3 regions of the Arthrobacter sp. D3-16 genome follow, and region 1 is predicted to be linked to each of the others. Evidence: riboswitches for the same ligand, from Rfam matches in the RefSeq annotation. Region 1 holds a riboswitch; each other region holds the start of a gene.
What was found. A riboswitch is a leader RNA that binds a small molecule or an ion and turns the genes downstream of it on or off. The one in region 1 is predicted to bind cyclic di-AMP.

Region 1 (9,581 bases):
GCAGCGGCTGGATCTTTTTGGACCGGATCACTTCCTCGAGAACCGGGTAGTCGTCAGTCCGCATAACCAATCCGTGCTGCGGATCCTTCTCCAGGCGCAGCCGGCCGTACCTGGACATGGTTTCTTCGACGTCGATCAGCAGCGAATGCGGCACGGGGAACCGGGAGTACTTCAGGAGGGTGTCGAGGACTTTCTCGGCGTCAAGTCCGGCGGCACGGGCATTCCACAAGCCCAGGGGAGTGAGCCTGTAACTGTGAACGTGTTCAGGGGCGCGTTCCAGCTCTGCGAACGGTGCGATGGCATGCCGGGCTTCGGTGGCGAGCTCGTGGTCAACCTCGAGCAGGATGGTTTTATCGCTCTGGACTATCAGGGGTCCGTCGTTCACGCGGGGGAGTCCTTCACTGGCGCAGTTCCTCTGCGGCCTCAATGTCAATGATGCGATGGATGGACAGCACCCGTTCGGTGTCCTTCGCGGGATCAAAGACCCGCACCCGTCCGCCGCTTACTGACAGGGGAACAACAATTTCCAGGTTGGCATTCCCCAGGCCGTCCACCACGTTCATGCTGATGCGCTGCTTGAGCCGGATGGCCCGCTGCAGCGCCTCCAAACCAAGCTGCGTGGCTGCCTCACCGCTATGGTCTGCGTCCGCGCCGTGATGAGTCCCTACGGCGGCAGGACGGTGGCGCAGCACATCAAGTTGTGCTTGCACTTCCTCCGCCGGCGGGGCTGTCCGCGGGGCAGTGTAGATGGGGCGGGATGGGGTGTGGGGCGCCGGAACGCGCCGGAGCCGGAGCACCGGCTGTTCCGAATCATCAATGGACGGGGAGAGGCCCAGGCTCCGGAGGACCTGCGCCGTTTCCCGCGGCGGCGCCGATGAGATGAGGACCGTGGGCGCAATCCGCACCAGGCCAAGCCCCTCCGTCTTCGGCCCGGCCAGCAGCTCCAACAGTGCAGCTTCATCCTCGCTCTGGACGAAACTGGCCGCTGCACCCACCCGCAGCCGGCCGTGCCGGGCCGCCGTATCCTCCACGAGGTACTGCAGCGGCTGGGGTACCGCAGTGGCCGAGTGCTCCTTCAGGAATTCCAGCACGGTGGAGGCGTCGTGGCCGGCGTCCAGGGCGCGCCGGACGGAGCCGGGCGAGAACCGGTAGATGGTGGCGGGCCCCTGGCCTTCAGCGTCGGCCATCAACAGCAGTTTTTCGGTCAGCGCCGGGGCCAGGTACCCGGGGGCAACTGCGGTGAGGTCTGCTTGGAGCAGTACGTGGTTCAATTCCGCGGGCAGGTGCTCACCCAGGATGGAGAGGGCGGCCTCGGGATCGTCGTCCGCGATGGCGCTTCCCAGTTGGCTCAAGGCCCCGGAGCCCAGCAGTCCGAGTACTTCGGCTTCTGCCAGGACTCCGCGGATCAGTGAGCTGAAGCGGCGGGCCATCCGCGGTTGGGCCCACTCTGCGCGTTGGAGCACCGCTGGGGCGTCCAGGACGGGCGCAGTTCCGTCAGGGGCTGCTGCTTCCCGGGTGAGTTCGTTCAGGATCTCCAGGATCCGTTTGCGAACGACCGGGGCGTCGGGCCGTTGCGCTTCGGCCGATAAGGCGATGATGGTGCTCCCGGAAGCGGCACGGTGCGCTGCGGCTCCCGGGGTCCCGTTGATCGGTTGCCCCACCAGGGACGGTACGCGCTCGCTGGCCAGCCAGGCGTTAACGAGCCAAAGCCACTGTTCCTGCCTGGGCAGGATAAGCCACTCCAGCTCCGGCGGCTGGACCCACGATGAGGAGTCCACATCCAGGCGGATCAGTCCGGCAAGCCCGCAGAGCTCCAGGAGCAGCCCGGCACGGGGCTGGTCGATCCGGAGCATCTCGGCGAGCCGCCGCATCTCACGGACACCTACGCCGCCACTGCGCAGTGTGGCCAGGGGCTGCTCCCGGACCGCATGGAGTATTTCGCCCACGAGCCGCAGCGTCTCGCTGATGGCTCCCAAGGCAGCATTCCGCCGCAACGCCGCACTGGTTTGGCCGAGCTCGGGAACCGGCGGCGACAGCCTGAAGTCGTCGATGATGGCACCCCCGCGCAGCGAGAGCCCCACGCTGTGCGGCAGTTCCACATGGGCGGCGTCAAGCGGCACCAGCAGTCCGCGGGCCAGGAGCCAGTCGATCGGCCCGACGTCGGATCCTTCGGTGGAGATGGACGCCTTGCGCTGCGCCTGGGGAACGGCACCCATGGCCCAGTTCCTGAACCGGGCGAGCAGGGCGGCCGTCCGTTCCGGAGCCGTGGCCAAAATGTCCTGGAGGTTCTCCGGCGAGGACGTCCAGTGCTGCAGGGCAAGCGCTGCTTCCATGGGCGTTGTGGCTCCATGGATGGCTGCACCGCTGCGGTGAAGCTCGGAAACCAGCTGGACCGCCCGCTGCGCAAAAGCCGGCTGGAGGCGCACCAGTTCGGTATAGCTGCGGCCAAGCCCGGCAGGATAAATGCCCACCACATCCTTGAGGCTGCCGACGGGAAGGTAATAGCGCTGCCTGTTGCCGGTGGCGGGTGATCCGTGCGGGGGTTCTGCGCGGTGTACGAGGGCGAGTTCCTGCAGGGACGCCAGGATCCGTTCCACAGCGGCAACCGTGGAACCCGATATCAGTTTGCGCAGTCCTGTGGCGGAGGCGCTGTGCTCCGTATCCGTGTTGGTGCACAAATGGAGGGTTTCCAGGACCTGCATCTGTGGCCGGTTGAGGCGTTCCAGCGCACGCTGGACGCTGACACGCCCGCTGGCCCGGGCAGCGAGGGCGGCGAAGTCAGGTACCGGGGGGGAAACGAGATCCGGACGCGCGTCGAACAGCGCCCGCAACGAGTCGTCGCTGCGGGCCTCCAGGTCCTTGCTGAGCGCGCGAATAAGGGACATCAGTCCAACGTTACCGCCCGCCCGGTTTTCCTGCCCGGCGGCGGCCGGCAACGCTGTCCAGAACAAGGAACAGCATCAGGAGGAATGCCAGCGGCAGGCCGTAGAGCGCGGTGTAGGTGACCCAGGCAGGAGCAACTGAACCGGCGAAGGCGAAGGCCATAACGGCAGCCACCGCCGCCAGCGAAAGCACGGCAATAACGGCGGCGACGATCGTCAGGGGACGCCGGTAACGCGAGGGTGTCATGAACGTAACGCTAACAGCCCGGTCTGACAGTCCCGGCATGGCTGCAGGGTGGCGTTGCGGAGAGCCCTCGAAAGCAGGATTACGGCAGCGGGCAGGATAACCTTGAGGGATACAGACCAACACGGTCTCCCAGCCGTCACACCTTGGACCCGCACAACCATGTGGATGCGGTGACAGCTGGCCGTGTCTCAAGACGTCAGAACGAAGAAGGTTGATTACGTGCCTACCGGCAAGGTCAAGTGGTATGACAAGGAAAAGGGCTTCGGATTCCTCGCGGGCGAAGATGGCCAGGAAGTCTTCCTGCCCAAATCGTCGCTGCCTGAGGGCGTAACAGAGCTGAAAGCAGGCACCCGCGTCGAGTTTGGAGTGGCAGACGGCCGCAAGGGAGCCCAGGCCCTGGGCCTGCGCGTGCTGGACAAGACGCCGTCCATTGCCAAGGCGAAACGGCCCAGCGCGAAGGACCTTGCGCCGCTGGTCCAGGACCTGGTGACTGTTTTGGACAACCTGTCCGGAACCCTTTCCAAAGGCAAGTACCCGGAAGGCAACAAGGGCAAGGCCATCGCCGCGGCCCTGCGTAAGGTTGCCGACGAGCTGGACGTTTAGGCCTTCATGAACCGGGAAGCTGATCAGCAGGACCTGGAGTCACTCGACCCGGAGTCAACGTACCTGGAGCCACCGGGTTTGGAGTCACCGGTCATTCAACCGGTGGACCGGGTGCCCTGGGCGGCAAAACCAGCCAAGCGCCGCGCCGGTGTGCCCGTGTGGCGTACAGGTAAGCCGGATGCTTTCCTCGCTGCTGCCGTGGACACGGCGCGAACGGCCATCGAGGGCATCACCGCAGCGTCGGACATTGGGGAGCACCTGGCGGCCAAGACCGAAGGCGACCGCCTGGTCACTCACCTCTTTGAATGCAGGCTGCCCGGCTATGCCGGCTGGCAGTGGTTCGCAGTGCTGACGCGGAATTCGCGGTCCAAGGTGGTCACGGTCAACGAGCTCGGCCTCTTGCCATCGGAGGAGTCCATCCTCGCCCCCGAATGGGTTCCGTGGGCCGAGCGGGTGCGGCCCGAGGATGAACAGGAACAGGAACAGGAATCGGGGCGCGGTGAGGACCGGGCGCACGAGCCGGAAGCCGCCACGCCCGACGCCGGTGCGCAGCAGGCTGATGTACGTGCATCCCACCCTGATGTGTCGGAAACCGACGCCGCCGAGCCTGCTACTACACAGCCTGGTACTACACAGCCTGTTGATGGGGAGGCTGGAGCCCTGGTCGCTGCAGACCTGGACGATCAGGCCCAGGTTGACCAGGCCCAGGACGACCAGGCACAGGTTGATGAAGCCGACGTGCCTGAGCAGCCCACAGGCCACGCCTCCTTGGCAGATTAGGGCACAGAGAACAACCGCGCCCAGCAAGGAAACTGGGCCAGGACGCGCAAACGGCGCCGACCGGGCAGGACCCGGGCGGCGCCGTCGTACGTTAAGACTGGGGCGTTACGTCAGCCACGTTAGCTGCGCGCAGTCCCGATCACTTGCGCAGTTCGCCCACCACATAGTCGATGCTGGCAAGAAGCGCGGAAACATCGGCCGGTTCGATGGCCACGAAGGTTGCAATGCGCAGCTGGTTGCGGCCGAGCTTGCGGTACGGCTCGGTGTCCACGATGCCGTTGGCGCGGAGGACTTTGGCGACCACTGCTGCATCCACGGATTCATTGAAGTCGATGGTTGCGATGACGTTTGAACGCTCATCGGGATTGGTTACGAAGGGGGTTGCGAACTCTGAAGCCTCAGCCCAGCTGTAGATACGGCCGGCAGAATCGGCCGTGCGCGAAGAAGCGAAGTCAAGGCCGCCGTTGGAGTTCAGCCACTGCACCTGTGCGTCCAGCGTTACCAGCGTGGACAGTGATGGAGTGTTGTAGGTCTGGTTCAAGCGCGAGTTGTCAATTGCGGTCTGCAGGTCCAGGAAATCCGGAATCCAGCGGTCGCCCGCCTTGATCCGCGCCACACGTTCCAGGGCGGCGGGGGAGAACAGCCCAAGCCAGAGGCCGCCGTCCGAGGCAAAATTCTTCTGCGGAGCGAAGTAGTAAACGTCACTTTCCGCCACGTCCACGTCCAGCCCGCCCGCGGCAGAGGTGGCATCCACCAGCACCAGGGCACCCTCATCTGCACCGGCAACACGCTTAACCGGCGCTGAAACCCCCGTGCTGGTCTCGTTCTGGGGCCAGGCGTAAACGTCCACCCCTGCTTCGGCCTTGGCTGAAGGGCGGGTGCCCGGTTCGGACTTGATGATGGACGAGGAGTCCAGGAAGGGCGCGTTGTTGGTGGCTGCGGCAAATTTGGAGCCGAACTCGCCGAAGGAAAGGTGCTGCGCCTTGTTTTCAACCAGGCCGAAGCTCGCCACGTCCCAGAAAGCCGTGGAGCCGCCAACGCCCAGGACCACTTCGTAGCCCTCGGGGGCACGGAAGAACTGGCTGAGACCTTCGCGGACGGAACCAACGAGGTTCTTGACCGGGGCCTGCCGGTGGGACGTGCCCAGGATGTTCTTCGAGGCCGCGGACAGCGCATCAATTTGCTCCTGCCTGACCTTGGAAGGCCCGGCGCCGAACCGTCCGTCCTGGGGCAGGAGGTCGGCGGGAATAGTGATGCTGGTTTCGCTCACGGGTGCTCCAATTTCGGCGTGGACATGGCTTTTGTCCGGTCGGGTGTTGGTGGCCGGCAGCCGGGAACGACTGCAACCAGGGCCTCCCTCATTCTGCCTGAACCGCTTCATGGGCGGGAACCGGAACCGCCATAGTCCAGCCAATGAGACGGTCCGCCCGCACCCACGCGAACTATTAGGACAAAGTCAAAATAGGCTAAGCTTTTCCACGGACTACGTCGCGGTGAAGGCGATACGGTGGGACAACGCTAGGTACTGTGCTCGAGGAGCTGAGCTGGATGACGGATCTGATCGATACTACGGAGATGTACCTTCGGACCATTCTGGAGCTCGAGGAAGAGAACATTGTTGCCCTTCGTGCGCGTATTGCCGAGCGGCTGCGCCACTCCGGTCCCACCGTCTCCCAGACCATCGGACGCATGGAACGGGACGGGCTCGTTGTGGTCTCGGGCGACCGCCACCTTGAGCTGACCGAGACAGGCCGGAAGCGTGCCACGGAAGTAATGCGCAAGCATCGCCTGGCCGAACGCCTTCTCGCCGATGTGATCGGGCTGGACTGGGCCTATGTCCACGATGAGGCCTGCCGCTGGGAGCACGTGATGAGTGAGCGGGTGGAACGGCGCATTTACGAGTTGCTGAACCACCCCACCGAGTCCCCCTACGGGAACCCGATTCCGGGCCTTGCTGCCCTGGGTGGCGTGGCGTCCCTGGGTTTCGCGGATGGAGCCATTAGCCTTCTTGAGGCGATGAAATCCTACGGTCCCGCCTCAGTGGTGACCATCAGCCGGCTTGCCGAGCCCATCCAGGTAGAGCCTGAACTGCTCTCCCAGCTCGATGAGGGCGGCATCCGGCCGGGTGCCGCTGTATCGCTGGAGCGGGTGGGTGACTACATTTCGGTCCGGGTTCCCGGAATCGAAGGGGCGCTGGAGTTGCCCCCGGAGGTTGCCGCGCACGTCTTCGTGGCGATCAGCTAGAAAGCCACGGACGAGCCCGGTACCCCATGTGAGGGCCGTTACGCAATGATAACGGAATTGTTACTTTGGGCCTTAAGCATCTATAGTTGAACCAAGCGTTGATATTAAAGCGTTACCTGATCTGGAGCCGAGCTCTGCCAGCGGATCAGGAGCACCAGTCGTAACTGGCAGAGGCGGGGGAACCACAAGCGGCAGCGGGGGACTGCCTTGGGGTGAAGTCCGTCAGCAGCAAGCCTCTTCCAGTGAAGGATTCCTCCGGGGATATCTCTGTGCCGAAGCTTGCTTACGGCGGACCGGGTCTTTGAACTCTCTGACCCGAATCCGACAGCTAACTTCGCAGGCTTTCCAGAGAGGAACCCTTCTTGACCATGCAGAATTCCAGGGGACGCCGCCGCGCGGCGGTCCCTGCTTCGACACCGCCTGTTGTCGAAGTCATCACCTCGGAACGCCCCCGCGATCCGCACCGTGATGCGCGCCGCCGTCGGGGTCCCTTCCGTCAGATCACTGAATTCGCTGCTGCCAGCGGCATCGGCCAAAAGGCCGGCATCGCCCTCGCTGCCACCGGACTGGTACTCACCGTGACGGTGCCGGCTACCAGTCCAGTGATGGCCACCGACGCCTCCGGTTCCGCTCCTGTGGCTGCGTCCGCTGTTGTGCCCCAGCCCCAGGTTTCCGCGGAAGCTGGCGCCCAAATCGACTTCAGCCGCTCTGCTGTGGTTACCCAGGCGGACCCGGATGGCAAGCTGAAGCAACTTCTCAGCGCTCAGTCTGCCGGCGCCATCACCCGCGCCGCTTCCGCTGGAAGCCTTGGTGCCCCGCTCTCTGCCTTGACCACTGCTTCGCCCTTCGGGTACCGGGTCAGTCCCATTACCGGAGGCTCCGGCGACTTCCACCGGGGACAGGACTATGTGGCCCAGTGCGGCACCTCTGTACTTGCTGCAGCTACCGGAACAGTCACCTTCGCCGGGTGGCACCAGTACGGTGGCGGCAACCGTGTGGTGGTGGATCACGGCAACGGCCTCGAGACCACCTACAACCACCTGTCATCCTTCAGCGTGAAGGAGGGGCAGACGGTGTCCCGTGGGGACGTTGTGGCCCTCAGCGGGACCACTGGAGCCTCCACCGGCTGCCACCTCCACTTTGAGGTACAGGTCAACGGCGAAGTTGTTGACCCGACCGGCTGGCTTTAGTCAAGTGACGGTGAGCTATCGAATGATCTTGACTTGCCGTGACCTGAATGTGACATTCACGCAAAACTGCTGTACCGTCTAACTCGCGTCAACTTTTCCGAAGTTGACGCTCTTGTGCGGATTGCCTAACTCTGCCACCGCTCAAGGTCCGTTCGCATTTCATCGTCTGGCAGGGGCGGGGGAACCAATTTTGGCCTTCAGCTTTTTGAAGGCCTTGGGGTTAAGTCGCAGAAGCTTCCCAGGAAGCTGCGCGGCCGGGTGACTCCCATCCGAATCCGACAGCTCACCTCGTAGGCATTGGGAGAGGCTACCTTCGTGTCTTCACGCCATAATTCTGCGCGCCACCGTGCGCAACCGGTTCGTACCAACCCCCTGGACTCCATGTCCAAGGCTGTTAGTGCCAATGCCGGGACAGTAGGTCGCCAGGCTGCAGTGATCGCAGCTGCGTCCGGCCTCATCCTGACCATGGGCCTGCCGGCCAATGCGGCGGACACCACCGCTGGTGTCTCCGCCTCCACCGAGTCCGGATCCGCACAGAGCGCCCTCGCGGTCACTGCGGCACCCACGGCCACCGTTTCCTTCGAGCGCCCCGTGGTCAAGACCACTCCGGCGCCCAAGGTCGTCGAAACGGTGCGTACGCAGTCAACTGCCTCCGCCAACCGAACGGCAACCACCGCTGCCACGGCTGCCACCGCAGCCGCTCCGGCAACCGCCGCCGAGAAGCCCACTGAAACCGTTGCCTCCGCTTCCACCTCCGGAATCGCGGGAATCGCCTACACCGGCATTGGCCGTCCGTACGTTTGGGGCGGCACCACCCCCAACGGCTGGGACTGCTCAGGCTTCACCCAGTGGGTCTACGCCCAGGCCGGCATCAGCATCCCCCGCGTCAACGCGTGGACTGCAATGAAGCCCACCTCCACGCCTCAGCCGGGTGACCTGGTCATGCAGAACGGCGGCGCGCACGTAGGCATCTATGTCGGCAACGGCATGATGATCAGCGCCTTGAACCCGTCCCAGGGAACGCTGCTGCACTCGGTAGCTGCTACCGGCTCTTCCTCGTTTTTCACTATGAACTAGTTCTTCGACCCCAGGGTCCAAGGGCTTTTTCTTTGCCCAAAACACGCTCTTCGCTAAATCACACACATCCCCGTTCGGGGCGTGCCGGCGTACCCCCAAGATGCCGGCGCGTCCAAACGCCTTTGGCTGCCTACATGCGGTCTAAAGGAAAACGAAAGAGAGAACTGATGACTACTCGTGCAACCGCACGGCACCGCGCCGAGGTCACCAAAACCAACTCGCTCGCCATCATTGCCAAAGCTGTCGGCGGGAACGCCGGCGGCGTAGGACGCCAGGCAGCTGTTATCGCAGCCGCTTCCGGCCTGGTCCTGACCAGCGGCCTCGCTGCCAACGCTGCTGACGCCAACGTCCAGCGTGACTCCGCCCAGGCCTCCAACCTGGAAGTTGAGTCAACGGTCGAGGCTCCGATCTCCGCCGCTTCCACCATTGCCATCTCCTTCGAGAAGCCTGCTGTGACCACCACGCCGGCTCCCGTTATTGAAGCTCCGGAGCCCGAGGTTGAAGTCCAGGAAGCCGCTCCGGCTCCTGCGCCGGCCGCAAGGACCGCCGCTGTCGCAA
Region 2 (9,581 bases), 1.8 Mb from region 1:
GGCAAATGTCCGTTCCCTGGCTGCAGCAACAACGCCCTGGACAACGAAGCGGACCATCTCCTCGCCTGGCACCAAGGCGGCACCACCGGCATCAGTAACCTCGGCCAACCCTGCCCCAAGCACCACAAACTCCGCTACACCGCCGGCTGGCAACCCACACCAGCCACCCAAAACGAACCACCCGGCTGGATCTCACCCGCCGGGAGGCACTACAAAAGCGAACACCCGGACTGGGAACCACCAGTATGGCCACCGGGAAGCATTGAAGCCTCGGCCATGCCCCGTACTCATGCCTGCCCTGCTGAAGACGTCCCATTTCTGGAGCCACCACTTGAGCCCCCACTGGAGGAACCTCCGGATGACAACTTCCTGGATCCTGACGACCTTCCGGCCGAAGACCCTCTGTGGGAGGCCTTCTATGCCGGGCCGGTCAATTTGCCCCAAGACCCGGTCAGGGACTGGGAGCTGGCACTGAGCTAGCAGTTTTCGTGGGGCCAGCCCCGGGGGAGAACCCTGCAACTCGGAAGGAACCGCCGTCAAACTTTCCCCAGCGCACGCAGGCCGCTAGATTCATCAGCAAGATGACTAACTCACCTGCGCCCATCCATGCAACCGCCTACTGGACCACAGCCCGCGAACAGGGCGAGCTCCGCTCGGAGGAACTCCCGGAGCCGGGTCCCGGCGAGGCGCTGGTCCGCGCCCTCTACTCCGGCATCAGCAAGGGCACCGAGATGGTGGTCCATCACGGCTCAGTCCCGCCACGCGTCGCCAAGGAGATGCGGGCCCCGCATCAGGAGGGCCAGTTCCCGGGGCCAGTGAAGTTCGGCTACCTGTCGGTAGGAGTCGTGGAAGTGGGGCCGGCAGAATGGATAGGCCAGCGGGTGTTCTGCCTGAATCCGCACCAGGACCGGTACGTCGTGCCCCTTGATGCGCTCACCAGGATCCCCGACGGTGTCCCCTCCCAACGTGCGGTTCTCACCGGAACGGTGGAGACGGCAATAAACGCGTTGTGGGAGGCTGGCCCGCGGCTGGGCGACAGGGTGGCCGTGGTGGGCGCAGGCCTGGTGGGCGGCATGGTTGCCACCCTGCTGAGGACCTTCCCGCTGCAACGGCTTCAGCTGGTAGACGTGGACCCGGGCCGGAAGCAATTGGCAGACGCCCTTGGCGTCGAATTCACGCACCCGGATGACGCACTGGCCGACTGCGACGTGGTCTTTCACTGCTCCGCGTCCCAGGAAGGCCTTGAGCGCAGCCTCCAGCTTGCCGGTGATGAAGGCGACGTGATCGAAATGTCCTGGTATGCCAACCGGGAAGTCACGCTGCCACTGGGGGAGGACTTCCACGCCCGCCGGCTCTCAATCCGCGCGAGCCAGGTGGGAGTGGTGGCACGTGCCCGGCGCCACCGCAGGACCAATGCTGACCGCCTGGACCTCGCCGTGTCCCTGCTGACCGATCCGGTGTTCGACGCTTTCGTGACCGGATCGTCGCCGTTCAATGAACTGCCCGGCACAGTGCAAGGCCTCGCAGACGGCACCTTGGACGCGCTGTGCCACGTCATCGAATACCGGCAAGATCAAGACCGCCTGGATCAAGACCCCCACCAGCAACACGCCCAGGACCCCACCCGCGAAGAGCAGAGGTAGCCCATTGTTCAGCCTGACCGTCCGCCGCCACTTCATGATCGCGCACAGCCTTCCCCGGGAGGCTTTCGGTCCCGCCCAGGCCCTGCACGGGGCCACCTTCGTCGCCGAGGTGGCCTTCCGCCGTCGGACGCTCAATGACGACGCCATCGTGCTGGACATCGGCGCCGCGGGCACCATCATCGAGGAGGTGCTGGCGGGCTTGAACTACCGCAACCTGGACGAGCACCCCGACTTCCAAGGGAAACTCAGCACTACTGAGGCGCTTGCGGAGTACGTCGCCCAGTCGGTTGCGGGAAAGATCAAAGACACCGACGACGGCCGCGAACTTGCGGGCATCGACGTCACCCTGCGCGAAAATCCGGACGCCTGGGCCACCTACTCGCTGGACCTCTCCGCAGCCTGACCATGCGTCCCATCCGGCTCCTGGTACCTGCCAATATCCGGCACAACTCAGGCGGCAACGTGTACAACGCCCGCCTGGTACAGGGCCTGCGCACCCTCGGCGTCGACGTTGAGGTGCTGGCGGTGGAGGGCTCCTGGCCGGAGTCCAGTGCAAAGGAACGACGGCATCTGGGCAGTTTGCTGGGCGCGTGGGAGCCGGAACCGCAGCAAGGGTCCGTCCTGACCATCGTGGACGGGCTGATCGCGATGGGTGCCCCGGACGAACTGGAGTTAGCAGCCAAAGCCCGGCAGGAGGCCTGGGTGCTGGTGCACATGCCGGCCCCGTCGCGCCTGGAGCTGGAGGCACGGGCCCTCCGAGCGGCATCGGGAGTGATCTGTACCAGCAGTTGGGCGGCTGCCACCGTCGAAGGACGCCACGGCCTCCGCGGACTCCGGGTGGCCCTGCCCGGTACCGAGCCTGCACCGGTGGCCGAAGGATCCATTCCGCCGCACTTCATCACCGTAGCCGCGCTCCTCCCGAACAAGGACCAGCTGCTTGCCGTCGAAGCCTTGGCATGTATCCAGGAACTTGAGTGGACGGCATCACTCGTGGGATCGGACCAGGCAGACCCGAAATACGCGGGCCTGGTGAGGGCCGCGATTGCCGCGCACGGGCTGGAAAGCCGGGTGCGGCTGACCGGTGAGCTGAAAGGCCAGGCGCTCGAGGACGAATGGAACCGCGCAGACCTGAGCATTCTGGTCTCCCGGGCTGAGGCGTTCGGCATGGTGGTCACAGAAGCACTCGCCCACGGTATTCCCGTGGTAGTACGCCAAGGAACAGGGGCCGTGGAGGCGCTGAGTTTCGCCGCGCCTGGAGTGGAGTCTGGAACGGGGGAGGGCGCTCACCTTCCCGGAATTTCCGTCACCTTTCCGTCCGACGCTGATCCGGGAAACCCCGCCCTGCTGGCCGAGGTCCTGCGACGCTGGCTGCAGGACGGGACAACCAGGGACGCCTGGCGGGCAGCGGCACGTGAGACGCGGAACCGCTTGCCGGGGTGGGAAGAGACAGCTGCGCACGTGCTCGACGTCCTTGGCGGCTAAGTTCAAGCACAGATTGGTGCATAAAGAAGCACCAGCAAGCATCTACAGCCGCGAACGGTGCCCTAGAAAAAAGTCACGCAGCAGCCCGCCGCATTCGGCTTCGCGCACCCCCGCGTAAACCTCGACCCAGTGGTTCAGCCGGCGCTCGCGCAGTACGTCGAACACGGATCCCGCCGCGCCGGCCTTCTCGTCCCAGGCGCCGAAAACCACGCGGGGAATCCGTGCAAGGACAATCGCACCGGCACACATGGCACATGGCTCGAGGGTCACCACCAGTGTGCAGTCAGCCAGCCGCCAACCATCTCCGCTCCCGCCCCCGGCCGCTGAAAGCTCCCGCAACCTCGCCGCCGCCTCCCGGATCGCAACCACTTCGGCGTGTGCGGTGGGGTCGCCCAGCTCCTCCCGCTGGTTCCGGCCGGAACCCAGCACAACGCCGTCGGGCCCTATCACCACGGCGCCGATCGGCACGTCATCTGTGGCCAGCGCGCGGCGCGCCTCCGCGAGGGCAAGGCCCATCCAGGCGGCGTGTTTGCTATCTGCGGAGACCATGGCTCAATGATAGTTTCGAAGGTACCCAGAGCCCGTGACGCATATCCGCCGGGAGGCAACAATGAGCACCGTCCGAGACCGTGTGGACAAGTGGATCAAGCCTTACGCCGCCCTGTGGCTGACCATGATCCTCGGCGGCGCGCTGGTGCTCACCATGGCCCTGCTGGGAGCCGAGGTGTACTCGGACGTGGTGGACGAGGAAGGGCTGGCAAGCCTTGATATTCCTGCACTGGAATATTCCCAATCGTTGCGGAACCCGGAGGTGGACGCCTTCGCCACTGCCTTCACCAACGTGGGCGGCGGGATCGGCATGCCGATTCTCGCGACTGTCCTTACCGCCTGGCTGACCCTGCTGAGCCGGACGTGGCGCCCCATCGTCCTCGTGGGCGGTGCAGCCCTTGTTTCCACCACGGCCACCACCCTCGGCAAGCGATTGGTGGGCAGGACCCGCCCCGACCACTCCGAAGCCGTACCGCCCTTTGAGACGTCACCATCGTTTCCCAGCGGCCATACCCTCAATACAACAGTGGTTATCGGCGTCCTGGTGTACATCATGTGCCTTCAGTTCCAGATGCTCTGGGCAAGGATCACTGCCATCACCACCGGGGCAATCTTTATCATCGCCATGGGGCTCAGCAGGGTTTTCCTGGGGCACCACTGGATGACGGACGTGATGGCCGGGTGGTTCCTGGGGCTGGCTTGGGTGTCCATGGTGATCCTGGCCCATCGGCTGTTCCACCTCATCCGGCGGCGGGAACATGCCGGCCCGGCACCAACCTTCGAGCACCCGGTCCTCCGCGAGGACCACAGCGGGGATCCACTCCCCGGCAGCGCGGGCACCAGCAGCGCAGGCACCTCGGAAAGGAGCGACGGCGGGTCGTCCGCAACGTCCGACGGCGGGACCTTACGCCGAAGCGACGGCGGCTCCCCGCGGACGGGCGCTGGAGGCTGACGGCAGGGGAGTGCCAGCAACCGGGTGATAGTTTTGACCCATGCGCACTCTCGTTGTGGACCACCCGCTGGTCGCCCATAAGCTCACCGTCCTGCGGGACAAGAACACCCCGTCCCCGGTCTTCCGGCAGCTGACGGAGGAGCTGGTGACCCTTCTCGCCTACGAGGCCACCCGCGAGGTCCGCACCGAACCCGTCACCATCGAAACGCCGGTCAGCACCACTGTGGGTACGGCGTTCACCAAGCCCACTCCGCTGGTGGTTCCTATCCTCCGCGCCGGCTTGGGCATGCTTGAGGGCATGACCAAACTCGTCCCCACCGCTGAGGTGGGGTTCCTGGGGATGGCCCGGGACGAGGAAACCCTGGACATCATCACCTACGCCGAGCGCCTCCCCGAAAACCTCACGGACCGGCAGATTTTCGTCCTTGATCCCATGCTCGCAACCGGCGGGACCCTGCGGGAAGCCATCAAATTCCTCTTCAAGCGCGGTGCTTCAGACGTGACCTGCATCTGCCTCTTGGCTGCCCCGGAAGGTTTGGCCAAGCTGGAAGAGGAACTCTCCGGCGCCAACGTGACCATTGTCCTGGCCTCGATCGACGAAAAGCTCAACGAGAAGTCGTACATTGTGCCCGGACTGGGGGACGCGGGGGACCGCCTCTACGGCATCGCGGGGTAGTCCTCAAGCCTTTTCCATTCAGCTTCCCGCCGTTAGCCTGTGCGGATGGACTGGAAACTCGAACTTGTGTACGTCCCTGTGTCCGACGTGGACCGCGCCAAGGATTTCTACGTGAACAAGGTGGGCTTCAACGCCGACTTTGATGAGCGGCCAACGGACTCCATCCGCTTCGTCCAGCTGACGCCTCCAGGCTCCGCCTGCTCAATATGCATCGGCGACGGGCTCACCGACGCACCTCCCGGCACCGGCTCCAACCTTCAACTGGTGGTCAGCGACATAGAGGCCGCACACCGGCACCTCAAAAGCAACGGGGTGGACGTCAGCGATGTGGACGTGCAGGACTGGGGCCACTTTGTGTACTTCGCCGATCCCGACGGCAACAGGTGGGCTGTCCAGTACATCCCCGGCCGCAACACCTGATGCCGTCGGGCCGGGCGGTTATTTCTTTCCGGCCTTGAGGTCCTCCACCACTTTGGCGATTCGTCGCGACCGGGTCTCCGGAGTTTTGGCTTCGCCCAGCGGCTCCACGTACCGCCGCTGGGCGCTGTTGCTCAGGGTCACGTAGAACTCTTGCGCCGCGGGCTCCGCAGCCATTGCCGCCGCAAGATCCTCGGGAACCTCCACAACCCGGGGCTGCGTATCCAGTTCCAGCTCCACGTCAACGGTGTCTCCCGCCACGACGCCAACAAACTCCCTGTTGGCTGCGCTCAGTGAAATAAGGTTTTGGCCACCCATCACTGCGATGCTGCTGCGATAGCTTTTGCCGTGGATGGTTACTACCACCGGCGGCCGCTTACCGGCTCCCAGCTCCGTAACAACATGCTCGGGCACTACGATGCCGGTTTTGTTGCCGCTGCCCTGGACGGTGGTGGTGAACCTCATGGATCACAGTATGCAGGGCGGCCCGGTCCTACAAAAGGTCCGGGCCCTGCAAGCCCCCGGTGTCCCGGTACTTTTTAGTACCAGTTATTCGACAGGTGGAAGTTCAGTGCACCACACGGAGACTGGTAACGCTCCTGGATGTAGTTCAGGCCCCAGTTGATCTGCGTGCGGTAATTGGTGAGGTAATCGGCACCGGCGCTGGCCATCTTCTCCGCCGGCAGGGACTGGACAATGCCGTAGGCGCCACTGCTTGGGTTGGTGGCCGTGGTGGTCCAGTCCGACTCCTTGGTCCACAGCGTCTTCAGGCACTGCATCTGGTCAGGAGCCCACCCGTAGTTCGCCAGCTGGCCGGCAGCGTAAGCCTGGGCACCGGCGGGATCGTTGACCGCGACGACGGGTGCAGGCTCCGGCGCGGGAGCGGGTGCCGGCTCGGGAGCAGGTGCCGGAGCCGGCTCAGGAGCGGGTGCGGGTGCCGGTGCGGGCTCAGGAGCGGGAGCCGGTGCGGGCTCGGCAGCGGGAGCCGGTGCGGGCTCGGCAGCCTGCGGGGCTACAGCCATCTCCGGGGTGGCGGCCTCAGGCGCGGGATTGGAGGTAATCTCGCTCTTCTCGATGCTAAGGTTCGACTGCGCCTGGGCGGCCTGCGTCTCGGTGGCCGCTACGCGGATGCTGGTTTCGGTGGCCTGTCCAGCGGCTCCTACTCCAACGAGGAGTGCGCAGGATGCGGCCACCACAGCCGCACGCTTGCCGAAGGAAGGAATTTTGCCGTTTTCTGTTCCGGCATGCGGTGCAGAACCGTTTTTTGGGCGCGGTTTTACCAGGGTTTTGAACATGATGGATCGCCTCTCACACCTGCGGAGTTAGCTGTCGGGTTCGGATGAGGGCATCCGGCCACACGGAAAGATCACGTGCTGGCTTAACCCCAAGGGCAATTAGTGCCCGGGACGGTGGGTCCCCCGCCTCTGCCTTTGTTCAAGGGAAATCCGGGAAGTGGCAGAGCTTGGCGTCATCCGGATATGCGGCTCGTATGCGAACCTCACCCAATCGACGGTACAGGAATGGAGCGCGCAAGTCACATTTTGGTAACAGAGATCACGATGACGGCGCGTCGCCTTGCTGCAAGATCACCGGATGGGAAGTTCCGAGGCGAACCCTGTCCGTCCTGGGTGTGATATCACCGTTACTCTTCCCCCTGCGCCGGCGAAGCGCGAAAACACATGGTCTACGAACTCCGCCGCGACGCCGCCGTCGTCCGTTGCCGTTACCAAGGGCAGCACTCTTGGCGGTCCTTTCCACTCCAGTAACAACCACCAGCCGCGTGAGGTTCACCTTGCTGAGCTTCAGCGGCTGGCCCTCATCGAGCCGACTCCGTTCCCGGATTGGAGTTCGACGGCGGCACCCGGACCGCAAGTGCCCCAGGGAAGAGGCATTTTCGTGCCCACATGCTGGCGCCGCTGGACAAGGGGATGCAGAAACGAGGGCAATTCCGGCATTCCCGGTACGCCTGAAGAAAAGACGGAGGGAGTAGGTTCCGGCGAATTAAGTTCAGCCCGTATAGCTTTTCCGACCCGGGAGCGGGAAAATGATCAGCAATCTGACCATTATCCAGAATCGTGATCTGCGCCACATCAAGCGCTTTTGTCTCAGAATGCGGACTGATTCGTCCATTGTTACTTGCAAGTTCGCATTGTTACGCTGCACACTTCCATTGTGAACAAGAACTCAACAGCACCTGCAGCCGCAGACTACTGGCCCAGCACATCCGCTGCTGCCGACATGCGCTGTTGTCGAATGTACGCCTGAACTTCCCACCCCATGAAGTTCGTCGGCATACGCCCCCCAGCCCAGCGTCGGGCGTCCCTCCCCAGTTTTATTGCGCAGTGCGGGGAACCCAGCATTCGAGCCGCGATGGCGGCCATTCACATTGAGGTAAGCACTACATGTCAGTTGCATCCGGATACGTCCACATTTCTGTCCGTAACGCCGCCAAGGGTGGCCAGCCGTCGGGCCTCCGCCCCGGTTTCGGACCACGAACGTCGCTCGCTCCCGCCACGTCCGGAAGCAGCTTTCCCGGCTCGGGTTATGGCCCCCAGGGCTACAACCCCAACTCCTACGGCCAGCTGCGCGCCGTCCCGCCGGCCGAGTCCGCGCCTGTCACTGCTCCCACTCCCGTAGTCGCCGGGCCCAACCCCGTCCGCCCGGTGGCCAATGACAACGTCGCCCGTGGATTTGTCCTCTACATGGGGATCGACGAGGAAACCGCCGCCGCGGCAGGTACCTCCATCGCCAAGTTGGCCCAGGAAATCCGCGCCTACGCCCAGTCCTTGGTAACGGGAGCCGAAAGCTACGCCGCTGTTGCCGTTGCCCCCGCCGGTACGCCGGGCTCAGCGCTCGACGTCGTCCGCTCCACTTTCGGTGACCCCACGGTCAACACCCGCCAGCGCACCGAAACCCCGCGGCCGCAGCAGCCCCAGGAGCCGCGCCCCTCCGGCGTCCTGATCGACCTCGCACGCCGCGAAGTGCACCTCGACGGTGAATCCCTGAACCTGACCTTCAAAGAGTTCGAACTCCTTAACTACCTCGTGGAGAACGGCACCCGCACCGTGGGCCGCGACGAGCTGCTCGAGGGCCTGTGGCGCAACGCCGAAGAAGTGCCCAACGAGCGCACCATCGACGTCCACATCCGCCGTCTCCGTTCCAAGCTCGGCCGCCTCGCCAACACCGTCCGCACCGTCCGCGGCCAGGGCTACCGGTTCTACGAGCACCCCGAGGTCGTTGTCTGGGCCGCTCCGGAATACTCGATCTAGCATCCCGGAGGCTCGCAGGAGGCATGTGGCCGTGCCTTAGGCTTGGGCGATGAGCCAGCACCATCTTCGACGCCTTGTGATCATGCGGCACGCCAAAGCCGATTGGCCTGGCGGCGTGGCTGACCACGAGCGGCCGCTGGAGGAACGGGGCCACCGGGAGGCGCCCCTTGCCGGGCGTTGGCTGCTCAAGCACAACATCGTGCCTGACTTCATCCTGTGCTCCAGCGCCCTGCGGACCCGCCAGACCTGCACCTGGGTTTGTTCTGAACTCGGGGACAAGGCACCCACGCCCAAGCTCGAAGACGGCCTCTACGCTTCCTCCGCGCTGCGCATGCTTGCCGTGGTCAACCACGTACCTGATACCGTCACAACGCTGATGCTGATTGCGCACCTGCCAGGGGTACAGGACCTTGCCATGCACCTCGCCTCGCGCGATTCCGATCACGATGCCTACATGGACGCCGCAACGAGGTACCCCACCAATGCGCTCACCGTCCTCGAGACGGAAAAGTCCTGGGCAGAGCTTGACGGACAGGACGCACGGATCACCAAGTTCAAGGTGCCCCGGGCCCATTAGCGCAAGCTATTTCCTT
Region 3 (9,581 bases), 1.3 Mb from region 1:
GCCGTGGGCAGGCATCCTCTTCTCAACCGTCCTGGCACTGGGGCTCATCCTGTACGTGACCAGCGATCCGGAAAGCAACATCGTGGCCAACCTCTCCGGCACCACCGCCTTCCTGCTGCTGTGTGTCTTCACGGTAGTGAACGTGGCGTGCGTGGTGCTGCGCCGCAAACGGGACCCCAACCGGAAGGTGTTCTTCACCTCGCCGGGGCAACTGCCGCTGGTGGCCGCCCTGTTGTGCGCCTTCCTTGCCGGTCCGTGGGTTGGCCGGAACGTCATTCAGTACCAGATTGCCGGTGGGCTCATGGCCATCGGCGTGGTGCTCTGGTTCGTCACATGGCTGATCAACCGGAAAACCAACCAACAGGAAAGGCCTAACCAATGACAGCTGCCGCAGAATCAACTGTCACCTTTGACGGACGCTTTGCCAGGGAACTGTCCGAGCTCGCTGTTCCTTGGCAGGCAGAGGAAGCCCCCGAGCCGAAGCTGCTCATCCTCAACGACGCACTGGCAAGGGAGTTGGGGCTCGATCCGGAATACCTCCGGTCCCCGGAAGGCGTACGGCTCCTCCTGGGGAACCACGTTCCGGAGGGATCGACGCCGGTAGCCCAGGCGTACGCCGGCCACCAGTTCGGCGGCTACTCGCCACTGCTGGGCGACGGGCGTGCCCTTCTTCTCGGCGAGGTGACCGACAAGGAGGGCAGGCTACGGGACGTGCACCTGAAAGGTTCCGGCCGCACGCCGTTCGCCCGCGCCGGGGACGGCCGCGCCGTCGTCGGACCCATGCTCCGGGAGTACGTCATCAGCGAGGCGATGCACGCCCTGGGCATCCCCTCAACGCGATCCCTTGCCGTCGTTGGCACCGGCCGCCCCGTCCGCCGCGACACCATGCTTCCCGGGGCAGTGCTCACAAGGGTCGCCAGCAGCCATCTCCGTGTGGGCAGCTTCCAGTACGCAAGGGCCACCGAAAACATGGACCTCCTGCGCCGATTGGGGGACCATGCGATCCGCCGCCACTACCCGGATGCCGTCAAGGCGGAAAACCCCTACCTCGAACTCTTCGAACGGGTGGTGGCCGCCCAGGCGTCGCTGGTGGCGCAGTGGATGCTGGTGGGCTTCGTCCACGGCGTCATGAACACGGACAATATGACCATTTCCGGAGAAACCATCGACTACGGGCCCTGCGCCTTTATGGACGCCTTCAATCCGGCCGCGGTCTACAGCTCCATCGACGTCGGCGGGCGCTATGCGTACGCCAACCAGCCCGTCATCGCCGAATGGAACCTCGCCCGCCTGGCCGAGGCAATGCTGCCCCTCTTCAACGAGGACCAGGAACAGGCCGTGGCCCCTGCCGTGGAGGCACTGGGGAAGTTCCGCCGCCAGTACAGCGATGCCTGGTTCGCCGGCATGAAAACCAAGCTTGGATTGGCAGAGGCCCCAGCGGGAACCCCTGAGGCTGAAGAAGCCTCGGAGGTGGTGGACGGGCTGGTGGCACTCCTGAAGGATGGGCCGGTGGATTACACGTCGTTTTTCCGGAACCTGGCTCATGCGGCAAGGGGAAATGAACGCCCGGCCCGCGGCATGGTCCTTGACCTTGCTGCCTTCGATTCATGGGCGGAGCGGTGGCGTGCCCAGCAGCCCGACGCGGCCTTGATGGACCGCGTCAACCCCGCCTACATACCCCGGAACCACCTGGTGGAGGAAGCGCTCGCCGCAGCAACGGAGGGAGACCTCGAGCCCTTCAACCAACTCCTCGACGTGGTCCGCGACCCCTTCCACGAGCAGCCGGGGCGCGAACGTTACGCCGAGGGAGCACCGGAGGACTTTGGCAGCTACCAGACCTTCTGCGGCACCTGAGCACGCCCGGCATCTGCTGGCCTACAGCCAGGAGAACCGGGCGCCAAGACGGCAACAACAAAACAGGGGCGGCAGTCGGGAAATCCCGTCTGCCGCCCCTGTTCGGGTGGTGTGACTACGCTACGCGGACGAAGGAAGCGCCGCTGAGCCAGCTAATGGAGTGGACTTCGGTCTTGAAACCGTCCACGCCACCGCTGACAACCTGGCCGTTGCCGGCGAAGACGCCGACGTGGCCCGCGGTGATCACCAGGTCACCGGGAGCAGGGGTGCCCACGGTGGTGCCGTACTGGTAGAACTGGCCCGGGGCGAGGTCGCCAACGCTCTTGCCCACGGCGCGGAGAGCCTTCTCCACCATGGCGGTGCAGTCCTGCTGGACGCCCAGCTGGCCGTAAGCGTTCGCCAGGATGGCTGCGCCGGTGCCGGTGCCGGTGACTGCGGGAGCTGCCGGAGCAGGTGCTGCCGGAGCAGGCGCCGCCGTGGAGGCGTAGGACAGGTTCATGCCGGTGTTTGCAGGAGCAGCAGCAGCCTTGGCGGGAGCCGGAGCAGCGGCCGGAGCGGCTGCCACGAAGCCAGCGCCGGGGATCTGGATCTGGTCGCCGGGGTAGATGATGGTGTCGATCGACAGCCCGTTGGCGGACAGAACATCATTCAGGGCTACACCGTTGGCGGCCGAGATGGCGCCCAGGGTGTCGCCGGAGACTACGGTGTGCACGTTGGCTGCAGCTGCTGCGGGGGCAGCCACTGCAGCAGCCGGTGCTGCATAAGCCTGCGTGTTGGTGGTCTCAGTGGTGTCCGGACCGGTGACGCCTGCGTGGGCAGGGGCGCCAACACCGAAGGCAATGCCGGAAGCTGCGGCTACGGCGAGCGCCGGGCGGCCAAGCGACTTGGCTGAGACAGCCAGGCCCTGGAGCGCGATGGAGCGGGCCGGAGTCGCGCGGTGACGGGCGGTGGTGGAATTTTTTGACACGGTTGATCGCCTCTCCCATGCCTGCGGGGTGAGCTGTCGGGTTCGGGTTGGAGATACCCGGCCGGAAGTAACTCCGAAAAAACGGAAGCACTATCGACTTAACCCCAAGGCCTCGTATGAGGCCGCGGAAACTTGGTTCCCCCGTCCCTGCCAGCTGGAAACGATTGAATCCCGGTTCAGTGGCAGGGCTCGGCATACTGACGGGAATGTCCCGTCTGAGAGGGACACCTGAAGACCATAGCCTGATTCCGGACACATTGTCACGTTTGGGTAACATACGAGGTGCGCCTATCGTATTTAGCCATCGACTAGATTCATCTCCCATGCCCGCCTGACCACGCGAAATAGGCGCGCCGCGCAGACTGCGGTGTTCTTTGTCACAAAGTCATAAAGGCGCCCTGAAAACGGCCTGTTGGCGGCGTCACCTGGTATGCGGCCACCGAGTTGGACGGGTTGAAAGCCACCGCGGCGTTCTATGGGCCCGCCCCTGACACGGGCAAAGTGCCGGACATCAAGGCCGCCGTTTTCGGGGTCTACGCTGAACGCGATCAACGCATCACTGGCGCGATGCCTGCCCTGAAGGACGCGCTGGCAGCCACTGACGTAGTCCATCAGCTCACGGTCTACCCGGGCCGACACGCCTTCCACACCGATACCGGCGACCGCTATAACGAAACCCAGGCTCCGGCGGCATGGAACGACACCCTGGCGTGGTTCGGCCGCCACCTCTAGGAGCGGCATGCGCGGCTGGCGTGCGGAAGGCGGATGTTTCTCCGCTCCATAACGAGAAACGCCGGTTTTCATTGACGGCTCGCCGTGCGCCGCCCCAAACCGCCCGGTGGCGAGGAACTGGTCCTGACGCCGCGTAGGCTTTTGCCATGCCCGACTTTGAACGGTTCCGGATCCTGCTCGAGGAGGAGCGGGAGCGGAAAGTGGCGCTCCTGCCGGCCCTCCGTGCAGACATCGCCGCCGCAAATTCAGCGCGCCAGGACTCGAACGTGGACGACGAACATGACCCGGAGGGCTCCACCATCGCCTTCGAGCTGTCCCAGGCGTCCGCCCTGCTGAAGCAAAGCAGCGCAGGGCTTGACCAGGTGGACGCCGCTTTGGCTCGAATCGCCGACGGCACCTACGGGACCTGCGCCGTCTGCGGGGAAGCCATCGCCGAAGGCAGGCTCGAGGCACGGCCATGGACCCCGTTCTGCATCCGGCACGCATCGGCAGGCCGCAGCCGGTGAGCAACGGCGTGGAGCAGATAGCGGCTGCTGCAGGATTCATTGACCGGACGCTGCAGAACGAGGGGTCCTGGTATCGGGCGGACGACGTCGAGAGCCGGCTGGGCGGGCAGCTTGCCTCCTACGGCTCCTCCGTGGGTGCTGTGCGCGGAACCGTCCGCGACGCCCTGCGGAAGTACAAGAACTTTGACCACGACGCCGTGGTACAGCTGGCATCCGCCCTGTGGGGCCAGCCCCGGCCCGGCTCCAGGCCGGTCTTTGAGCGCCGGCTCGCCGCCGTGGTGCTCCTCCAGTCCAAGGTGCCGCTCCTGCGCCATTCGGACCTGACCCGGATCGAAGGCTTCCTGCGGTCTGCCGGTACGGGCGAACTGACGGAGCCCCTGCTGGCTGACGTTGTGGTGCCGTTCCTGGCACGGCTCGGCGGGCGTGACCGGCAGCGCGCACATGTTGTCCTCGCCCGCTGGCGGACGGACCCCGACGGCGGGCTGCGCAGTGCCGCCGCCTTCATCGGGCAGCAATCCACCCCCGAACCCCCACCACAAGGAGACACGCATGAACGATCCCTATAACCTGGACCGGTTTGTCGCCGGGCAGGACAGCGGCGGAGCATACGATCAGGCCCTGGCGGAACTGCAGCTGGGCAGCAAATCCGGCCACTGGATGTGGTTCATCTTTCCGCAGATCGCGGGCCTGGGCCACAGCGAGATGTCCCGCCGGTATGCCATCAGCTCCGTTGCCGAGGCCCGGGAGTACCTGGACCATCCGGTGCTGGGCCCGCGGCTGCTCGACTGCGCCCTAGCCGTCACCAACCATGCAGGCCGCCCTGCGGAGGACATTCTCGGCAGTATCGACGCCCGGAAGCTGCATTCGTCCATGACCCTTTTCCTCCGCGCAGCTCCCGGGGAAACCGTCTTCAAAACCGTGCTGGCCCGGTTCTTCGATGGTCAGCCCGATGCCGCTACCGATGAGCTGCTGGCCGGCAAGGACGAACAGTAGGCCAACTCAAGCACGGACGGCGGCGCCCTGCGCAATTGCGCAAGGCGCCGCCGTCGGGGCCCGTTTGTTGCCTGCTACGGTGAGGGGCTGCCGCCGTTGACGTTCAGCGTTTCCCCGATGACGTAGCTGGACTCAGGTGATGCCAGGAAGACATACGCCGGGGCGAGCTCTGCCGGCTGGCCGGCCCGGCCCAGGGGGGTGGATTGGCCGAACTCCGGCAGTTCCTCCTTGGGCTGGCCGCTGCTGACCTGCAGCGGCGTCCAGATGGGCCCCGGAGCTACGGCGTTGACGCGGATGCCCTTCGGCGCGAGCTGCTGGGCGAGTCCCTTGGTGAAGTTGTTGATGCTTCCCTTGGTGGTGGCGTAGTCCAGCAGCGTGGGGGACGGGTTGTAGGCCTGGATGGACGTGGTGTTGATGATAGTTGACCCTGCCGGCATGTGCGGGAGGGCAGCCTTGGTCAGCCAGAACATCGCGTACACGTTGGTCTTCAGGGTGTGGTCGAACTGCTCGTCCGTGATCGCGGTCAGTTCCTCCTGCGCCACCTGCTTGCCGGCATTGTTGACCAGGATGTCCACCCCGCCGAGCACGGCCACTGCGGTGTCAACCACTTCGCGGCAGACGTTCGGGTCCTTCAGGTCCCCGGGGACCTTGACAGCCTTGCGGCCGGCGGCCTCGACAAGTCCCGCGATGCGGGCTGCGTCCTCTTCCTCCTCCGGCAGGTAGGACAGGACGACGTCGGCCCCCTCGCGGGCGAAGGCGATGGCAGTGGCCGCCCCGATTCCGGAGTCGGCGCCGGTCACGATAGCCTTCCTGCCGTCCAGCCGGCCGGTCCCGCGGTACGTGTTCTCGCCGAGGTCCGCTTTGGGCTCGAGCTCAGCGTCCAGCCCCGGCTCTGGCTGGTGCTGCTCCGGTGGAGAGATTTTTCCGTAGGCGGTTACGGGATCGCGGAAAGTGTACTGGTCCGTCATGGTGGTCCTCCTGTTGGGTAGGGGTGGAACACGGCAAAACTAAGCATGCTTACCGTTCCAAGCCTAGGCACTCCGGCCCGTCCCTGCCAACCCGCAGTGCACTACTGCTTCAGCCAAGTTCCGAGTCCCGGCGGACCTCCACCAGCCTGACATCCCGCAGGCTTCCCGAGTCCACCACCGCCGTGATGTACGTGCAGGCAGGCTGGCGCCGCCGGTCGGTGGGGGAGCCGGGGTTGAGCAGCCGCAGCCCCCCTGGCGACGTGGTATCCCACGGAATGTGGCTGTGCCCGAAGACCAGCACATCGGCGTCCGGATAACGTGCCTCGCACCGGGCTTCCCGGCCTTTCGCCTGGCCGGTTTCGTGCACCATGGCGAAGCGGACACCCTCAAGTGTGGCGGTGGCCGTTTCGGGCAGCCGACCGCGCAGGTCGGGGCCGTCGTTGTTGCCGTAGACACCAATCAGGCGGCGGCTGCGGCGCTCTAGCTGGTCCAGCAGTTCCGCCGTCACCCAGTCGCCGGCATGGAACACCACATCGGCGCTTTCGACGGCGGCCCACAGTTGCGCCGGAAGTGCCTTGGCGCGCTTGGGCACATGGGTATCAGCGAGCAGGAGAAGGTTCAGCGGCATGGGAAAATCCTGCCATGCCGCCCGGCCACGAAGGTCCTTTCCTTTGGCATTGTTCCTCATGGCGGGCAGTCGTAATCTGGGGCTGGAGGTGATAGCCATGGAGGCTGCACAGGGTGACAGGATCATCGTTCACGGAAGGACCGTCGGGTCCACGGACCGGCACGGGGTGATTCTCGAAGTCCGCGGCCAGGGCGGAACGCCACCGTACCTGGTCCGCTTTGACGACGGCCACGAAACCATCATGTACCCCGGCGGTGATTTCGCCGTCGAACGCGGCAACGCGCACTAGCGCCGCAGCCAGTGATGCACCGTTTCCGGTCCACCTGTCAAACTGGAGCGATGGATCACTCACTGACTTCCACACCGTCTTCCACCCCGCCTGTCCGTACCGGCCCGCGCGATCCCGGTGACGCCTGGGTTGATGGGGAACATGGACGGTACTGGGGCAGGTTCGGCGCGGCCGGGGTGCTCGCCTACGACCCCGGCAAGGGTGTGCTCCTGCAGCACCGTGCCATCTGGAGCCATAACGGCGGAACCTGGGGACTGCCCGGCGGGGCGCTCCACAAAGGCGAGGATGCCGTTGTTGGCGCGCTGCGTGAGGCCTACGAGGAGGCCGCGGTGCCCCCGGAGAGCGTTGCCGTGCTGTTCACCTCGGTACTGGACCTGGACTACTGGTCCTACACCACGGTGGTGGTGCTGGTGAAGGAGCCGTTTGATCCGGTGATCAGCGATCCGGAGAGCATTGAACTGCTGTGGATTCCGCTGGCGGACGTGGAAAGCAAGGAGCTGCACCCCGGGTTCGCGTCCGCGTGGCCGGACCTGCGGGAGCGGCTCGTTTCCGGCACTTAGCCGGGACGCCCGTCAGTAGTCGGGGCCGTATTCGGCGTGGACCAGGATGGGCAGGTGGTCCGAGTTGCCGCGCGGGAGGGTCTCCACGCTGGTGATGTCCAGCCCCAGTGACGTGGCGAAATCGAAGTGGCCCTTGAAGACCTTGTAGCGGGTATACGTGCGCCGGTTGCTCAGCGAGAGCGCATAGCCCGAGTTCTTCATGTGGACGTGCAGGTTCTTGGTGAAAAACGGGTAGTTGAAATCTCCCACCATCAGCGTCATCAGTCCCTTGCCCATGCTCAGGAGCTCCGCGTGGGCGGCGTGGATCTGCTTCCGCCGCAGTGAGTTGGAGGCCGTCAGGGGGGCGGCGTGGAAGGAACCGATCACCAGTTCGTGCTGGGTCTCGTTGTCCATCACGCGGGTCCCGATGAGCCGTTCGTGAGCCGGTGCCAGCACGCGGTCATGCATCGACTTCTTCAACGCGAAGGACTGGGTGTCCAGGGCGGTGAACCGGCTGGTGCGGTAGTAGATGGCGAGCCCGAGCCGGTTTCCCTTGGTGACGTCCGCGAGGTGCAGCGGGCCAAGGGTCTCCGGGAGGTCGCTGGAATCTACCTCCTGGAGGCAGAGCGCATCAATATCGTGGTTCCGGGCCAGGGCAAGGAGTTCGCCGCTTGCCTTGTGCTTGCGGAGGTTGTAACTGATGACGCGCATGGAACACCTCTTCCGAGGGTTGCTGACAGGACCAGTTCCTGAGTCTACCCAGAGGACAGCCCCCAGGCTTCAACATTTCTCCGCGTCGGATGGCGGCTCCTGGCGGCGGTCCAGGAGCAAAACGATAGAGTTATTGGCAATTCACTGACTTCTCCTTCGAAGGGCACCCGTTGACTGTTGATCTGCCTGAACTGGCTGAGGGAAACTTCTATTACCGGTCTCTGGGTGATGGCCGTTTCCGCTCCACCATCCACGCCCAGGGCGCCTGGAACGTGCACGAGCAGCACATGGCGCCGGCCTCCGGGCTGATGGCCGACAGCCTCGAACGGCACCAGCCGCGGCCGGACATGCGGATGGCCCGGCTCAGCTTCGAGATCCTGGGCCTGATCCCCGGCGGCGAATTCCACATTGAGACCACCATGCTGCGGCCGGGCAGGACCATCGAACTGCTCCAGGCCGAACTGGTTGCAGCCGGGCGCACAGCGATCCGTGCCACCGCCTGGCGGCTGGTCACCAGTGATACTTCCGAGGTGGCCGCGGTGGAAGACGCCGCCATTCCCGGGCCCGACGAATGCAAGCCCTACGACGGAGCGTCAGTATGGCCGGGCGGCTATATCCGCTCCCTTGAAATGCGCGTCGCGGAAGGGCACCGGCCGGGAGCCGGCAAGGTATGGCTGCGCACTGACCATCCCCTCACAGACCGCGAAGACAGCGGCGACCTCGCGCGGCTGATGGGGCTGGTGGACACCGCCAACGGCATCGCTGCCCGGGTACCCCCTGGCAAGGACAGCTACGCATTCCCCAACCTGGATCTGCAGATCCATATGTACCGCCGCCCCGAAGGGGAATGGCTGGGGCTGGACAACGCCGTCTCGTTCGGCCTGGACGGCATCGGCCTCACCTCAACGGTGCTGCACGACCTCAAGGGCCCCTTCGGCCGGGCGGAGCAGATCCTGACCGTGCGCAGGACATAAGGCGGCACCGGCGTGACTCCAGGGGGACGTTATTCCGGCCCGGGCCGGGTCAGCTCCGGCCTTGGAAGACAAGCCATCCGGCGAGGGTGGACAACCCCGTCAGCGCGGCGCCCCAGAGCATGTCCACCACAATCAGCTGCAACGGCCACATCTTAAGCGTGGCCGCATTGGTCAGGTCATAGGTAGCGTACGCGAAGGCGCCCAGTGCCGCGCCGTAGCCCAGCGCCGTGAGCCAGCTGCCGCCGTCGAGCGCGGGCCGGAGGGCAAAGAAGACAATTCCGGCGATGTAAATGACGTAGAAGGCAACCGCGTACCCTAGGTGTGGCTTGTCCGCCAGCAGATCACCGATGTGGCTCCGGTAGAACGGGTTCATCAGCTTGAGCCAAACGGCGTCAATGACTGCGAACGCGGCGGCAACAA

Region 2: it holds a riboswitch for cyclic di-AMP, as region 1 does, so the genes downstream of both, M1D32_RS03770 (aggregation-promoting factor C-terminal-like domain-containing protein) here and M1D32_RS15175 (M23 family metallopeptidase) in region 1, are expected to answer to the same signal.
Region 3: it holds a riboswitch for cyclic di-AMP, as region 1 does, so the genes downstream of both, M1D32_RS09190 (C40 family peptidase) here and M1D32_RS15175 (M23 family metallopeptidase) in region 1, are expected to answer to the same signal.

Annotation. Positions count from the first base shown of each region.
Region 1 is NZ_CP096437.1:3,244,987-3,254,567, reverse strand. It holds gene M1D32_RS15210 (DNA repair helicase XPB) at 1-385, opposite strand, end outside; gene M1D32_RS15205 (helicase-associated domain-containing protein) at 399-2,885, opposite strand; gene M1D32_RS15200 (hypothetical protein) at 2,896-3,129, opposite strand; gene M1D32_RS15195 (cold-shock protein) at 3,349-3,732, shown strand; gene M1D32_RS15190 (DUF3027 domain-containing protein) at 3,739-4,512, shown strand; gene serC (phosphoserine transaminase) at 4,652-5,782, opposite strand; gene M1D32_RS15180 (metal-dependent transcriptional regulator) at 6,061-6,756, shown strand; cyclic di-AMP (ydaO/yuaA leader) riboswitch at 6,903-7,114, shown strand; gene M1D32_RS15175 (M23 family metallopeptidase) at 7,125-7,946, shown strand; cyclic di-AMP (ydaO/yuaA leader) riboswitch at 8,075-8,257, shown strand; gene M1D32_RS15170 (C40 family peptidase) at 8,328-9,023, shown strand; gene M1D32_RS15165 (NlpC/P60 family protein) at 9,191-9,581, shown strand, end outside.
Region 2 is NZ_CP096437.1:764,918-774,498, forward strand. It holds gene M1D32_RS03725 (HNH endonuclease signature motif containing protein) at 1-480, shown strand, start outside; gene M1D32_RS03730 (zinc-dependent alcohol dehydrogenase) at 582-1,643, shown strand; gene M1D32_RS03735 (6-pyruvoyl trahydropterin synthase family protein) at 1,648-2,046, shown strand; gene M1D32_RS03740 (glycosyltransferase family 4 protein) at 2,049-3,125, shown strand; gene M1D32_RS03745 (nucleoside deaminase) at 3,168-3,674, opposite strand; gene M1D32_RS03750 (phosphatase PAP2 family protein) at 3,736-4,626, shown strand; gene upp (uracil phosphoribosyltransferase) at 4,667-5,302, shown strand; gene M1D32_RS03760 (glyoxalase superfamily protein) at 5,348-5,722, shown strand; gene M1D32_RS03765 (YdeI/OmpD-associated family protein) at 5,741-6,184, opposite strand; gene M1D32_RS03770 (aggregation-promoting factor C-terminal-like domain-containing protein) at 6,259-7,014, opposite strand; cyclic di-AMP (ydaO/yuaA leader) riboswitch at 7,020-7,180, opposite strand; gene M1D32_RS03775 (winged helix-turn-helix domain-containing protein) at 8,122-8,988, shown strand; gene M1D32_RS03780 (SixA phosphatase family protein) at 9,038-9,565, shown strand; gene M1D32_RS03785 (hypothetical protein) at 9,572-9,581, opposite strand, start outside.
Region 3 is NZ_CP096437.1:1,912,963-1,922,543, forward strand. It holds gene M1D32_RS09180 (APC family permease) at 1-382, shown strand, start outside; gene M1D32_RS09185 (protein adenylyltransferase SelO) at 379-1,854, shown strand; gene M1D32_RS09190 (C40 family peptidase) at 1,970-2,821, opposite strand; cyclic di-AMP (ydaO/yuaA leader) riboswitch at 2,825-2,987, opposite strand; gene M1D32_RS09195 (dienelactone hydrolase family protein) at 3,275-3,553, shown strand; gene M1D32_RS09200 (TraR/DksA family transcriptional regulator) at 3,700-4,059, shown strand; gene M1D32_RS09205 (DNA alkylation repair protein) at 4,011-4,625, shown strand; gene M1D32_RS09210 (DUF1810 domain-containing protein) at 4,609-5,052, shown strand; gene M1D32_RS09215 (glucose 1-dehydrogenase) at 5,127-6,020, opposite strand; gene M1D32_RS09220 (metallophosphoesterase family protein) at 6,130-6,648, opposite strand; gene M1D32_RS09225 (DUF1918 domain-containing protein) at 6,746-6,937, shown strand; gene M1D32_RS09230 (NUDIX domain-containing protein) at 6,988-7,497, shown strand; gene M1D32_RS09235 (endonuclease/exonuclease/phosphatase family protein) at 7,510-8,187, opposite strand; gene M1D32_RS09240 (thioesterase family protein) at 8,358-9,161, shown strand; gene M1D32_RS09245 (DUF2177 family protein) at 9,211-9,581, opposite strand, start outside.